4 regions of the Nocardia sp. NPDC024068 genome follow, and region 1 is predicted to be linked to each of the others. Evidence: riboswitches for the same ligand, from Rfam matches in the RefSeq annotation. Region 1 holds a riboswitch; each other region holds the start of a gene.

Region 1 (3,445 bases):
GCGTCTCATCCGCCGAGCCCTCTCGCCGACCGCGGATTCATCCGGTAGCCCGCGATATCGATCGCGATATTGATGAGGAGGGCGAACAGGGCGGTGAGGGAGACGATCGCGAGGATCACCGGATCGTCGCGGTTTCCGATGGCGCCGATGAGTTCGGAAGCGATACCGGGCATCGCGAAGACGGCCTCGACGATCAGCACACCGGAGAGCAGACCGCCGGTGGTGCGCCCGAGTTCCTGCGTCGCGGGCGCCAGCGCATTGGGCGCGATATGCCGGGTCAGCAGTGAGATACGCCCGACCTCGAGCCGCCGTGCCTGCACGATATACGGCTGCTCCATCACATCGATCACTCCTGCCCGGATCAGGCGCACCAGTGGTGCGGCGATCCGCGCCACCGTGACGGTCAGCGGGAGCACCAGATATTCGGGCCGTTCGAGCAGCGTGGACAGATCGGCGCCGAGGAAGGTCGCGGGCAGCAGGTCCAGCCGCACCGACAGGAAGGCCACCAGCAGGACGGCGAGCACGAAATCGGGAATCGAGTCGAAGCCGATGCTGATCGTCGTGATCCACCGGTCGCGCCCCGAGCCCGGGCGCAGGCCCGCGGCGAAACCGGCGCCCACCGCCACCGGCACCAGCAACACGAGGGTCAGCAGGGTCAGCAGCCCGGTGGTGAGGAACGGACCCGCGATCACCGAGCCGACGCTCGCACCACTGGCGTAGGAGGTACCGAAATCGCCGGTCACCGCCCCGCCGATCCAGTCGAGGAAGCGGGTCACCGGCGAGACGTCGAGGCCGATCAGTTCGCGCGCGGTGGCGCGCTGCTCCTCGCCGAGAAGGGTGTTGTTCTGGATATCGGCGGCGTCCCCGGGGAGCAGTAACGAGAGCACGAAGACCAGGACCAGCAGTACGAACAGCTGGCCTACACCGATGACGAGGCGCCGCGCCACCAGCCGGCGAAGCGAACGCGGGTTCCGCGGCACCGACCGGTTACCGGATCCCGACGACGACCCTGTCGTCGCCGTACTGCCACACCACACCGGCCTCGGCGAAACCCGCGTCGCGCGCGTCCGGGACGGGCGGCGTCATCGCGCGGTGACCCTGTCGAACCGTGCCCAGCCATGCGAATTCGGGACCCCGGCGGGAAGCCCCTGGTAGCCGGAGCGGGCCGCACTGTTCCACGGTGTGGTGCCGAAGAACACGAAACCTCCTCGGTCGTAGAGTATTTCGTGCATCGTGCGATAGATGGCCGCCCGGTCCTCCACTTCCGGTGTCGCCTGGGCGGCCGTGTACAGCCGGTCGAACTCCGGGTCGGACCACTTGGTCCGGTTCTGCGGCGAGGTGGTCAGCAATCGCGACGCGAAATGGTTGGGAATCGGCAATGGACCGGACTGGCCCATCGTCAGATGCCCGGTCTTCAGCGCATCGGTGTAGTAGCTGTCCTTGGAACCGAGCACCACGTTCACCCGCGCCCCGCAGGCGGCCGCCTGGTCGGCGAACAGCCGGGCCGCCTCGACGAATCCGTAGACCACCGGCGCGGTGAACAGGTCGAAGGTCAGGTCCCGGACGCCCGCCCTGCGCAACAGCCGGCCGGCCTCGTCGGGGTCGTATTCGTGCTGCGGGAGATCGGCGTAGTACTGATTCCCCTTTCCGAACACATCGTTGGACACCTCGCCCTGACCCTCGAGGGCCACCTTCACCAGCTCCCGGCGGTCGAACATCCGCATCACCGCCCGGCGCACGTCCGGCTTGTCGAACGGCGGCCGATCGGTTTTCATGGCGAAGAAGTAGATACCGCTGTTCGGCGTCGACACCAGGTCCAGATCGCTACCGCCCGCCAGGGTCCGATGAGCGGACGGGGTGAGGTTGTCGGCATAGTCGATCTCCCCGCTGCGCACCGCGTTCACCCGGGCATCGGCTTCGGCGCTCACGATCCGCAGTTCCCCGATCCCGGGCTTCCCGTCCCAGTAGTGCTCGTTGGCGGTCGCGACGAACCGCCGGCCGGGCTCGAAGGAACGGAAGACGAACGGGCCGGTACCCACCGGACGAGTGAAATCGGCCGCGCCGTCCTGCACGATCTTGGTTCCGTACACCGACAGCGCGATGAGGAACTCGAACGACGGCTCTTTCAGCACGATCTCGACAGTCCGGTCGTCGATGGCCCGGCAGCCCGGAAGATCGACCTGGGCGAGCGAGGACGCGGCGATGAACGGACGCTTCTGCGCGGGCCCGAGCACCCGGCCCAGGGTGTACAGCACATCGCGGGAGGTGAATTTCCTGCCGTCGTGCCATCGCGCGTCACGGAGTGCGATCCGCCACCGGGTTCCGTCCGCGTTCGGCTCCCCCGATTCCGCCAGCCGCGGGATCGGGGCCATCGTCTCGTCGCATTCGAAGAGGCCGTCGTAGACCGACTTCATCCGCGCCTCGTCGATGAACAGGGTGTTCACCCCGGGGTCGATCCCTTCTCCGGCGCCGGAACCCTGGAACGCCGCGGTGAACACATCGGTGCGAGCGCTCGCCTCGTTCCCGCATCCGGCGGCCAGCGCCGCGGCGGCGACCGCGCTACCGGCCAGGAAAGATCTCCGGCTCAACAGCAGTGGGGTCGGCATATCGGACTCCTGTCGCGTCGGGCCGTGCACGCGACAGACATGCGAAACACACCGCACAGCGGCGCGTTCGGCGCATCGACCAATACCCACGTGATCATGACCGTTCCAATACTTCATCCGCGGGTATCTGGCTCCGGCCCGCGTACGGGCCTCACAGTTGCGGGACAGCGCCGGTTTCGCACCGGTCTTCCCCGCGGACATCGCAGACATTACCGAAGGACTTTCCGGTAGACCATGCAGCCCGATCCGATAGGGCGGCAATCCAATCGAACGGCCTCCCGGCGACACGGCACCACCACCGGAAACAGCCCGGCCGGCGCGGTGCGACCGGAGATCCCCGGCGAAAGACATCGCTCGATCCCGGCGATGAAGCGAACCCCCGGCATGTGACCCAGACCGCGACCGGCCCACGTTTGCCCCTGATCACCGGGGGTAGTTATTCAAGCGGGAGTGCTCTCGTCGTGGCCGGCCCCCGGGGGCCGCTCGGGAGGGGGCGGTCGACGAGCAACAGGTGGCTAGGAGAGTCGGGTGTCGGTAGTTCTCGTGCTTCAGGCACGCGGTCTCGGTGATCTGCTCACTGCGGTCCCGGCACTGCGCGCGCTGCGACGGGCGCGCCGCAACGACCATCTCGTCCTCGCCACTCCGCACCGGTTGCGCCCTATCGTCGATGTGATCGCCTCGGTGGACGAGATCCTGCCGATCGCCGACCCGCAGGGCTTGCGCTGGGACGGTCCCCCGCCGAAGCTCGCCGTCAATCTGCACGGCGCGGAGGCCACCGCCATCGTCGAGCTCACCAAAACCGGCGCCGAGCGGATCCTCACCTATCGGAACCCGGCGTT
Region 2 (3,445 bases), on a different contig from region 1:
GCGAGGTCAGGGCGCTGAGCACCGCCGACACCGCGACCCCCGCGAGCACCAGCCGGGCCGGTTCCGCGCTGCCGCGCCCGCCGGCGACCAGCAGTACCAGCATCATGGCCGCGAGTGCGCCCGCGAACGCCGCGAAGGGCAGCACAACCGTCTGGCCGACCGGCGCGAAGCGGAGTACCGCGACCGCGCCGACCGCGGCACCGGACGACACCCCCAGCACCCCCGGGCCCGCCAGCGGGTTACGCACGACCGCCTGGATTGTGGTCCCCGCGAGCGCCAGCCCGGCGCCGACGATACCGGCGAGCAGTACCCGTGGCAGCCGGGTGTCGGCGATGATCAGATCTTGCGACCGCGTCCAGTCCGGTGTCACCAGGGCCGGGCCGGTGAGGCGATGGGCGATGATCCGCCATGCGGTCGCCGCGTCGATTCCCACCGACCCGATGAGAATTCCCGCGGTGGCGACCACCAGCAGCAGCACGGTCGCCACCGCGAGTACCGCCGGTAGCCGGACCCGGCCGTGGCGGCCGGTCACCGGAAAGCGTCGGGGTGCAGCTGCCGCGCCAGATGCTCCACACCGTCGATCGAATACGGTCCGGGCTGCAACTGCGAGAGCGTGATCGTCGAGAACGCCCGGTTGCGGATGGCCGGGGTGTCGGCGATGACCGGAACCCGCGACAGGTCGCCGATCTTCGTTTCGACCGAGGGCGACCTGTACTGCGGTGTGGTCCCCTCTTCCCGTACGACGATCACATCCGGCTTCCGTTCGGCGACCTGCTCCCAGGAGACGTTCATCCAGCGCTCGGGCACATCGGCGAAGACGTTCACGCCGCCGGCCGCTTCGATGAGGGCGGTGGCCATACTGTTGCCGCCGGTGGTCGCGGCGGTGGCGGCGCCCGAGGCGTAGAGGAACACCCGGACCGGCTCGCGGTCGCCCACCCGCTCCCGCACCGCGTCCAGCCGGGCGCGCAGTGCGTCGACCGAGGCGGCGGCGCGATCGGGCACCCCGAAGATGGCGCCGATGGTGGTGATCTCGGCGAAGATATCGTCGATCCGCACCGGCCCGGTCGCACAGCCTTCGCTGTTGAGGTGGGTTTTGATACCGAGGTCTCCGAGCTGCTGCCGGGTATGGCCGGTCTTCTCGCTGAACCCGTCCGGATAACCCGAATAGACGAAATCCGGTTCGCTGTCGATCAGCTGTTCCATCGTCGGCTGTTCCGAGGACAGGATCGGCACCCGCTGGTAGTCGCCGGTGTAGGCGGGGGCGATCTCCCGGCCCCGCAGATACGAGGTGCCCACCATCCGATCGGCGAGGCCGAGTTCGAGCATCGTCTCGGTGGCATTGGAGGTGAGGGTGACCGCACGTTCGGGAACGCCCGCGTACTCGGTGGTGATACCGCAGTTGCCGGAGTCCACGAAATGCGCGCCCGCGGCGGACGCGGTATCGGTGTCCTGCACCGCCTGACCGCACGCGACCAGCGTCAGCGTCGTTCCGAGGGATAGGGCTCCGGCGGCCAGCCGGCGCGTGAGGGCCGGGGAGGCGGGATTTTTCCGGGACACGATGTTCCTTCCCGAGGTCACACGCCTCGAAAGCGGAGCCCGGCAGCTGAGCGACCTGGCTTACCGCATCCGAGGATGCCGATCACAGTGGCGGGACCGCGCCGGATTCACACCGGACTTCCACTCATGATTGCTGCCGGAGTGGATGGGACCAGGTGATGATACCGAGCTCCGAACTGGACGGTTGATTCAGAGTGTCCGCGTGGCGATGCGCCGTGAACAGCCGGGGCAGGCCTTCGGTCAACGGTGAGCCGTCGCAATCCGCACTCAGGGGTCGCCTCGGGTAGGTTTCGCCGTATGACGTCTGCGGATCGGGGTCCGGTGTTCGACGGCGTGCAGATCGGCCGACCGGCGACCGGGGCGTTGGTCGACGCCGGATACCGGTCGATCACCGACCTACCGCCGAGGCTCGAGGAACTGCTTGCCCTGCACGGTGTGGGTCCGCGGGCGATCCGGCTCCTCGACGACGCTCGCCGCGGAGAAGCGACCTGATCGACACCACACTGCCGCACCCGGACCGTTCCGGCCCGGCCTCGACGCCATCATCGACGCATCCCGGCAATGCCTGCGGAAATCTGTGCTGACCCTCCGAGAGCAGCGATAGCGGTATAGCGGATCAGCGGTGAATCCGCAGGTCCGGCCAGGGTGGGCGGCGCAGGACGGCCAGGCTGCCGATCACGGCCGCCAGCAGTCCGATCACCTCCCCCAGCAGGGCGATGCGGTTCACGTCGACGGCCGGAACCCAGGTCGCCGCGCCGTCGTGGACGACGAAGACACCGGCCGGTCGCATGGTGGTGCTCAGGATGCTGCGGCGCGAGACCGTGATGACGATCGCCCCCTCGGCCGTTTCGAACGGTTCGCCGTAGATCGGCGTGGTGTCGACGGCCGGTATGCCCAGTCGTTCGCGCACGGTCACAGCACAACCTTTCCGTCCGGATCGATACGCCAGCCCGGGTTGTGCGCGATCTCCCAGACGACCCCGTTCGGGTCGGCGACGTGACCGTTGAAGATCCCGCCGAATTCGCTCTCCCGCGGCGTTTTGAGGATCGTGCCGCCCGCGGCGACCATGGCCTGCACCGTGCTCAGTACCTGGTCGCGATCACCGACGTTATGCGAGAGGGTCAGCCCGGAGACCGCCGCGCGATCGGACCCGTCGGCGATATCGGCGTTGAATTTCTCCGCGAGGAAGAATCCCAGCACGAGTCCGGACGCGATCTGAAAGAAGATGATCTCACCCGGCACGTCCATCAGCGGTTCCCAGCCCAGGCCGTCGACGTAGAAACGCCGGGCCGCATCGAGGTCGGCGGTCGCGATCGTCAGGAAATGCGCCTGCTGCTCCACGAATCCTCCTCGTCGTCCGGCCGGCAGCGAACCGCCGCCAGCCTACCGCCGCATCCCTGTCGAGACGCCGAATCGGCGCGGAGGCGCGGCACATACCGTCGGCGGAGAGGCACACCCCGCGGAGCCTCTCCCGCCCGGCTCGCTACCCCGGACCGTTCAGGCGGCGGCCCATTTCTCGGGGTGCAGGTAGTGCTGGGTGAGGGCGTTGGCATGCCCGTGGCCGAAACCGTGTGCGGTCTTCAGGAGGTCGACGAGTTCCTTGTGCGACGACAGCCCGGATTCGCGGAGGACGGCTTTCCATTCGTCGATGCCGCGCCCGTATTTCGCTTCGATGGACGGGAAGTAGGACGCGGGGCCCTTGGGGGTGTTCGGCATCGTCGATCTCCTTGCTCGTGTGAATCCTGATCAGAAGACGAACGACCGAGCAGGGATTCATCGGAGGACCACGGATTGTGTCAGGCGTCACTCTCGGGACGAATGAAGCGGCAGGTTGTTCCGTGGGGTCCTGCGCACGGCTCGATCTCGCGCGCGGCGTGCCGTTCCACAG
Region 3 (3,445 bases), on a different contig from region 1:
GGTATGGGTGCAGCGCTGGCCGGTGCCCTCGGCGATGGCGGCGGCGAGCCCGGGTGAGGTCCTGCGGGCCTGGGGCAAGCTCGGATACCCCCGCCGGGCGCTGCGCTTGCACGAATGCGCGCAGGTGCTGGCCGCCGAGCACGGCGACGAGGTACCCGACGATGTCGAGGTGCTGCTGGGTTTGCCGGGTATCGGCGCCTATACCGCGCGCGCGGTCGCCTGCTTCGCCTACGGCCGCCGGGTCCCGGTGGTGGACACCAATGTCCGCCGGGTGGTGGCCCGCGCTGTGCACGGGCGCGGTGAGGCCGGTAATCCGGCCACCCGGGATCTGCGCGAAACCGAAGCGCTGCTGCCGATCCGGGTCGACCGCGCGGCCCGGTTCTCGGCCGCGCTCATGGAACTCGGGGCCACCGTCTGCACAGCCCGCACTCCCGATTGCGAGCGCTGCCCCCTCCCGCGCTGCGCGTGGGTGACGGCGGGCCGGCCACGCATCGAATCCACCCGGCGCACCCAGAAGTACGAGGGCACCGACCGGCAGGCCCGCGGCCGGCTCCTCGACGTGCTGCGCGCGGCCCACGGGCCGGTGGAACGCGTCCGGCTCGACCTGGCCTGGACCCGCGATCCCGGCCAGCGCGACCGCGCATTGGATTCGCTGCTGGTGGACGGCCTGATCGAACAGACCGGGGACGGGCGGTTCGCGCTGGCCGGGGAAGGCTGAACCCGCCGCTCAGGCCTCCGCGGCCCGCTCCAGCGGCGCGCGCAGCACGCGGTCGAGGAACCGCTGGACTTCGGCCCGGTACAGCTCCGGCTGATCGTCGTGCACCAGATGCCCGGCGCCCGCGATCAGCACATGCTCGGCGGCGGGATGCGATTCGGTCATCCGCCGCATCTGCCCCGGCGGGGTGATGGTGTATTCGCCTTCGATCAGCAGGGTGGGGACGCGCAGCCGCCCCCATTCCGGCCAGAACGCCCGGACTCCCCATTCCTCGGAGATATCGCGAAAAGTAGCGATATCCCCGTGCAGGCGGTAGCCCTGAGGGGTCCGCTCGAACGAATTCGCGAAATAGCGGCCCGCCACCGGCCCGAAGTATTCGACGAGCGCGTCACTGTCGCGGAAGGGCTGCGGCCACGCCTCGACCATCGCCGCCCAGTGCTCGGCCGTGCGACCGGTGAAATCGGCCGCCATATCCTCCACCACCAGCGCCCGCACCCGCTCCGGGCATGTGGCGGCGAAAACCCACCCGTGCAGGCCGCCCATCGAATGACCGATGACCACCATCGGCTCGGTGATCCCGGCGGTCGCGGCGGCCAGATCGGCCACGAAGGCATCGGTGCCCGGTTCGGCGGGCGCGGGACGGCCGTGCCCGGCGGCGTCGAAGGTGTACACCCGGCCGTAGCCGCGCAGCCATTCGACCTGGTCAACCCAGGTTCGGGCACTACCCATCAGACCGTGCAGGAGCAGTATGGGGGTGCCGGCCCCGCCCTCGTCGTGCAGCATCGGCCGAGTCTAATTCGGATTGCCGCGTTCACGAGCGGGCCCACCCGGGTCGGCGGCGACCGAGCGGAGGAGCGAGTGCCCGAGGTCGGCAGGGCCCCGTCCCCGTCCCGCCGGAGGCGGGGCACTATGGACCCATGGCTGTTGTGAAGATCAATGCGATCGAGATCCCCGAGGGCGCGGGCCCCGAGCTGGAGAAGCGGTTCGCCCACCGCGCGCACGCTGTCGAGAACTCGCCCGGGTTCCTCGGCTTCCAGCTGCTGCGGCCGACCGCCGGGGAGAACCGGTATTTCGTGGTCACCCAGTGGGATTCCGAGGAGTCGTTCGCCGCGTGGCGGGACGGGCCGGCCAAGGAAGCCCACGCCGGGCAGCAGAACAAGCCGGTGGCCACCGGCGCTTCCCTGCTCGAGTTCGAGGTGGTTCTGGACGTGGCGGGTAAGCCCGCTTCCTGATTTCGCATGGCGAATACACCGGTCACGGCACCCGCGGGTGCCGTGACCGGTGCTGTTTCGCCGACGGGATATTGACGACCAGGCCCGATGGTGTCAAAGTTCCGAGGGTAAGCGAAGGTGAGGCGGTAATCCGGTGGGAACCCGGAGCGGTCGCGCCACTGTAAGCCCATTCCCCTGCGGGGTGGGCGGAGCCAGACACCGGCATCTTCGCGAAACCCGCGACCGGACGCGAGCATCCGGATGAGGAGGAACCATTATGGCCATCGCCCACGCCCCGTCCCGGGGCGCCGACACACTGGCGACCGTACTCGTCACCGTCGGTGTCGTTCTGCTGGCATTGCTCACGCTGTACCTGGTCGGTTTCGATCAGGGCGCCATCTCGCGCAGCGGGATGTTCATGCATGAGCTGATGCACGACGGACGACATCTGCTCGGTGTGCCGTGCCACTGACCGGATCATTCGGCACCCTGCTGATCCGTGGGCTTCTCGCCGGTCTGATCGCCGGTCTGCTGGCCGGGATCGTCGGTAATTTCATCGGCGAACCCAAGGTGGACGCGGCGATCGCCATCGAAGAGGCGGCGGCCGCACCGGCGGAGGAGTCCCACGGAGCCGAGGCCGGGCACAGCCACGGCGAAGCGGCCGGAGGCGGGCACAGCCACGGCGAGGACGAGGCCGTGGTCAGCAGGCCGTGGCAGAAGTTCGGGCAGTTCCTGGCGAACGCGCTGGCCGGAATGGCCTTCGGTGCGATCGTCGCGACCGCGGCGCACTACGCCCGCCGATTCACCTCGATTCCGGGGCCGCGACTGGTTCTCGGGCTCGGCGTGGCCGGTTGGCTCGCGGTGGTGATAGTGCCGTTCTTCAAGTACCCGGCCAATCCGCCGGCGGTGGGCGACCCCGAAACGATCAACGACCGCACGCTGCTCTGGGTGGCTGCGGTGGTCCTGGGTCTCGTAGCCGTCGCGGCGGCGGTTTTCGTCTGGAACCTGCTGCGTGCGCAGCTCGGTTCACTCCGGCTCGTCGTCGGCGTCGCGGCGTTCGTGCTGGTGGTGACGCTGGGATACATCCTGTTGCCCGGAGTGAACGAAGTGGGGACGGATTTCCCGGCGAGCCTGCTGTGGGAGTTCCGCACCGCGTCGCTGGCGGTGTCCACCACCCTCTGGCTGAGTATCGGACTCGTTTTCGCGGTCATCACCGAATGGCTGGAACGGAGTAGTACCCGGGTACCCGAACCGGTCGCTACGGCGGGGTGATTCCGGCACCGGTTCGCCGAGGGCAGTGTCGGCGGTATGGATTCCACCGATACCCGCCCGGCGGTCCGGAGCCGCGTTCAGCAGGCCCGTAGGCTCCCCCAGCACCGTCCTGCAGCCGTGACCACAGCCTTTGTGGCGTTACTGGCCGCGGTGGGGTTCGGCGTGGCGGAGACGGCGATACGGAGCGCGGAGGTACTACTCGGCGAATCCGATGTCACCGTGGCCTCGATGACCACCGTATGGCTGC
Region 4 (3,445 bases), on a different contig from region 1:
TTCGAATGCTGGGAGGACCGCGAGGCCACCTTCCTCATCGGCGGCGAACAGTGCACCCGCCGCTGCGATTTCTGCCAGATCGATACCGGCAAACCATCCCCGCTGGACCGCGACGAACCGCGCCGGGTGGCCGAAAGCGTGCAGGCGATGGGTCTGCGCTACTCGACCATCACCGGTGTCGCCCGTGACGATCTTGAGGACGGCGGCGCCTGGCTGTACGCCGAAACCGTGCGCGCCATCAAGAAACTCAACCCGAACACCGGCGTCGAACTGCTCATCCCCGATTTCAACGCCAAACCCGATCAGCTCGCCGAGGTCTTCTCTTCCCGCCCCGAGGTGCTGGCCCACAACCTGGAGACGGTCCCCCGGGTGTTCAAGCGGATCCGCCCCGCGTTCCGCTACGAACGTTCCCTCGAGGTGCTCACCGCGGCCCGCGCCGACGGCCTGGTCACCAAATCGAACCTGATCCTCGGGATGGGCGAAACCCCCGACGAGGTCACCCAGGCCATGCGCGACCTGCACGAAGCCGGTTGCGATATCCTCACCATCACCCAGTACCTGCGGCCCTCGCCGCGCCACCATCCGGTGGATCGCTGGGTGAAACCCGAAGAGTTCGTCGAGCATTCGAAGGCCGCCGAGGAGATCGGTTTCGCCGGAGTGATGGCCGGGCCGCTGGTCCGCTCCTCCTACCGCGCCGGCCGCCTCTACGCCCAGGCCATGGCCCATCACGGGCGGGCGATCCCGGAAACCATGTCCCATCTGGCCGAGGGGGGCACCGCCAGCCAGGAGGCCAGTGCCGTGCTGGAACGGTTCGGGTCGCGGGCCTGAGTCCCACACCCCTCGAAACCTCGGTGGACCGAGCGAGGCGGGTACGGCGGCAGACCCACAATCACGACTACGGCAGATCCACAACGACCGGTAGATGAGTTCGAGAATGCCGCTACCTCGACGACGCGCAGACCCGCTGATACCCGCATGGTCGGCGAATGCGACCTATCGTGCCGTTTCCACTCCCAAACTGGTTTTCACCGCCTCCGGACTCGCGACGTACCTGCTGACCGGAGTCGGCAACGATGTCACCACCGGCGGTCTGATCGAGACTTTCGTTCTCGGCGACCGTGACGGCCACGAAGTCGACGCGGTTCTGGAGAACAATGCGGGCCGGGTGATCGGCATCGAGGTCAAGGCAGCGGAAACCGTCCGTGCCGAAGACTTTCGGGGGCTGCGCCACCTCGAAAGCCGTCTGGGCGACCGATTCGCCGCAGGCTACGTTCTCTATTGCGGTGACCAGCAGCTACCGTTCGGCGAGAAATTCTCCTGCCTCCCGATCAGTGCACTGTGGACGACGCCGCCCGGCTGATCCCGGCTCTGCGGATAGCACGATGACCGTCCGGGCCGGGCGTGGGCGAATGCTACGGTGTCCGGGCGCTCGGTTACCGCCTGTCCTGGACAGATGGTTCGTAAGAGGGAATCCGGTGTGAATCCGGAGCTGCCCCGCAGCGGTATGTGGAAACGACCGCGGTCATCAGCACTGGGCCCGCGCCCGGGAAGCGACCGCCAGTAGGTGGCGCCGGAGTCTCCGGCGCCGGGTCCGCGAGTCCGAAGACCTGCCGGCGTGACCACGCCGACGGTGTGGTCTTCGGTCGACTCCGAGGGAACGGTTGACGAGGTCATGGGTCGCGGTACTCGCATGTCTGCACAGCACGACGTCCGGACGGAGCGGGTGGATACGGCCCGATGAGGGCGCTCGAATCGCACCGGCCGCCCCCGGCCGCGCTGATCGCCGGGCTGGCCCTCGCCTTCGCGGTGGTCTCGGTGCTCGCGCTGGCGCTGGCGCTGGGGACCGCGCATATCCCGTGGCGTGCCACAGTCGGCTTCCTGTGGGCCGAACTCACCGGCGGAACGGTCGCCGCCGCCGATACCGCGAACTACCGGATCGTGATCGAGTCGCGGCTGCCCCGGGTGCTGCTGGCGGCACTCGTCGGCGCCGGGCTCAGCGGCGTGGGCCTGCTCGTACAGGCCATGGTCCGCAACGCCCTCGCCGACCCGTACGTGCTGGGGATCTCCTCGGGCGCCTCGGTCGGCGCCACTGCCGTGGTTCTCTTCGGTGTCTTCGGGGCGCTGGGCATCTACGCCCTGTCCACCGCCGCGTTCGCCGGGGCGCTCGGCGCCACGGTACTCGTCTATCTGATGGCCCGATCGGCGGCCGGGCTGGTGCCGCTGCGACTGGTGCTCACCGGTACAGCCGTCGGCTACGGTTTCTCCGCCGCGACCACCGTGCTGGTTTTCCTGGCACCGCACGGCGACGCCGCACGGTCGGTGATGTTCTGGCTGCTGGGCAGCCTGGCGGGCGCCACCTGGCAGATGGTGCCCCTGGTCGCCGTGGTGGCGGTGCTCGGTCTGGCGGTGCTCGCGGTATGCGCCCGGCAATTGAATGCCCTCGCGATGGGTGACGAGGTCAGTGCCGCGCTGGGTCTTTCCGCCTCCCGGTTCCGGCTGCTGCTCTTCGTGGTCTCCGCCGCGATGACGGGGTGTTTCGTCGCGGTCTGCGGAGCGGTCGGATTCGTCGGGCTGGTGGTGCCCCATGTGGCGCGGCTGCTGGTGGGCGCCGATCACCGGCGGCTCATCGCCGTCACCCCGCTGCTGGGCGCCGTGTTCCTGGTATCCGCAGATCTGCTGGCGCGCACGCTGATCCCGCCGCAGGAGCTACCGCTGGGCGCGATCACGGCCGCGGTCGGAGTGCCGGTGTTCGTACTGCTGATGCGCCGGCGCGGCGCGCTGATGGGACAGGACTGATGCGAGTCGTCTACGAGGACGTCACGGTCGAGATCGACGGCACGCCGATCGTCGAGGCGGTCACGCTGGCCGCCGGATCCGGGCAGTTCGTGGGGATCGTGGGCCCCAACGGCAGCGGTAAGTCCACGCTGCTGCGCTGCCTGTACCGTGCGCTGTCACCGGCCGCCGGGCGGGTCCTGGTGGACGGGACCGATATCGCCGCGGTCGGTATGCGCGAGAACGCCCGGCAGGTGGCGGCACTGACCCAGGATGCGACCACACCCTTCGATTTCACCGCCGCCGAGATCGTCGCGACCGGCCGCCTGCCGCATACCGCCCTGCTGCGCGGTACGCGCCGGCGGGACCGCGAGATCTGCGCGGCGGCGATGGCGACCGCGGATATCGCCCATCTCGCCGACCGCGGTTTTTTGTCCCTGTCCGGCGGCGAGCGTCAGCGGGTGCTGATCGCGCGGGCACTGGCGCAGCAGCCGCGAGTGCTGGTCCTCGACGAACCGACCAATCACCTGGATGTCCAGCACCAGTACAGTGTCCTGTCCGCGGCCCGGAGCCTGGGTATCACCGTGATCGCGGCTCTGCACGATCTCAATCTGGCCGCGCAGCACTGTGATCGGCTCTTCGTCCTGCACCGAGGCCGGCTCGTCTGCTCCGG

The links. Region 1 has a riboswitch for cobalamin ahead of AB0F41_RS24035 (ABC transporter substrate-binding protein). Riboswitches for the same ligand answer to the same signal wherever they lie in the genome.
Region 2: another riboswitch for cobalamin. It lies ahead of AB0F41_RS14430 (ABC transporter substrate-binding protein); the one in region 1 lies ahead of AB0F41_RS24035 (ABC transporter substrate-binding protein).
Region 3: another riboswitch for cobalamin. It lies ahead of AB0F41_RS29785 (CbtB-domain containing protein); the one in region 1 lies ahead of AB0F41_RS24035 (ABC transporter substrate-binding protein).
Region 4: another riboswitch for cobalamin. It lies ahead of AB0F41_RS14865 (iron ABC transporter permease); the one in region 1 lies ahead of AB0F41_RS24035 (ABC transporter substrate-binding protein).

The regions. Positions count from the first base shown of each region.
Region 1 covers NZ_JBEZYU010000042.1:31,782-35,226, reverse strand. Annotated here, with positions in the region: gene AB0F41_RS24045 (ABC transporter permease subunit) at 1-9, opposite strand, end outside; gene AB0F41_RS24040 (ABC transporter permease) at 6-980, opposite strand; gene AB0F41_RS24035 (ABC transporter substrate-binding protein) at 1,083-2,606, opposite strand; cobalamin riboswitch at 2,707-2,829, opposite strand; gene AB0F41_RS24030 (glycosyltransferase family 9 protein) at 3,135-3,445, shown strand, end outside.
Region 2 covers NZ_JBEZYU010000014.1:18,247-21,691, reverse strand. Annotated here, with positions in the region: gene AB0F41_RS14435 (iron ABC transporter permease) at 1-532, opposite strand, end outside; gene AB0F41_RS14430 (ABC transporter substrate-binding protein) at 529-1,557, opposite strand; adenosylcobalamin (AdoCbl) riboswitch at 1,559-1,708, opposite strand; gene AB0F41_RS14425 (helix-hairpin-helix domain-containing protein) at 1,855-2,049, shown strand; gene AB0F41_RS14420 (hypothetical protein) at 2,174-2,473, opposite strand; gene AB0F41_RS14415 (VOC family protein) at 2,470-2,898, opposite strand; gene AB0F41_RS14410 (DUF4287 domain-containing protein) at 3,055-3,273, opposite strand.
Region 3 covers NZ_JBEZYU010000082.1:3,208-6,652, reverse strand. Annotated here, with positions in the region: gene AB0F41_RS29800 (A/G-specific adenine glycosylase) at 1-718, shown strand, start outside; gene AB0F41_RS29795 (alpha/beta hydrolase) at 728-1,498, opposite strand; gene mhuD (mycobilin-forming heme oxygenase MhuD) at 1,633-1,947, shown strand; cobalamin riboswitch at 2,027-2,169, shown strand; gene AB0F41_RS29785 (CbtB-domain containing protein) at 2,204-2,398, shown strand; gene AB0F41_RS29780 (CbtA family protein) at 2,389-3,198, shown strand; gene AB0F41_RS29775 (hypothetical protein) at 3,316-3,445, shown strand, end outside.
Region 4 covers NZ_JBEZYU010000014.1:97,087-100,531, reverse strand. Annotated here, with positions in the region: gene lipA (lipoyl synthase) at 1-828, shown strand, start outside; gene AB0F41_RS14870 (DUF4143 domain-containing protein) at 923-1,360, shown strand; cobalamin riboswitch at 1,414-1,630, shown strand; gene AB0F41_RS14865 (iron ABC transporter permease) at 1,738-2,796, shown strand; gene AB0F41_RS14860 (ABC transporter ATP-binding protein) at 2,796-3,445, shown strand, end outside.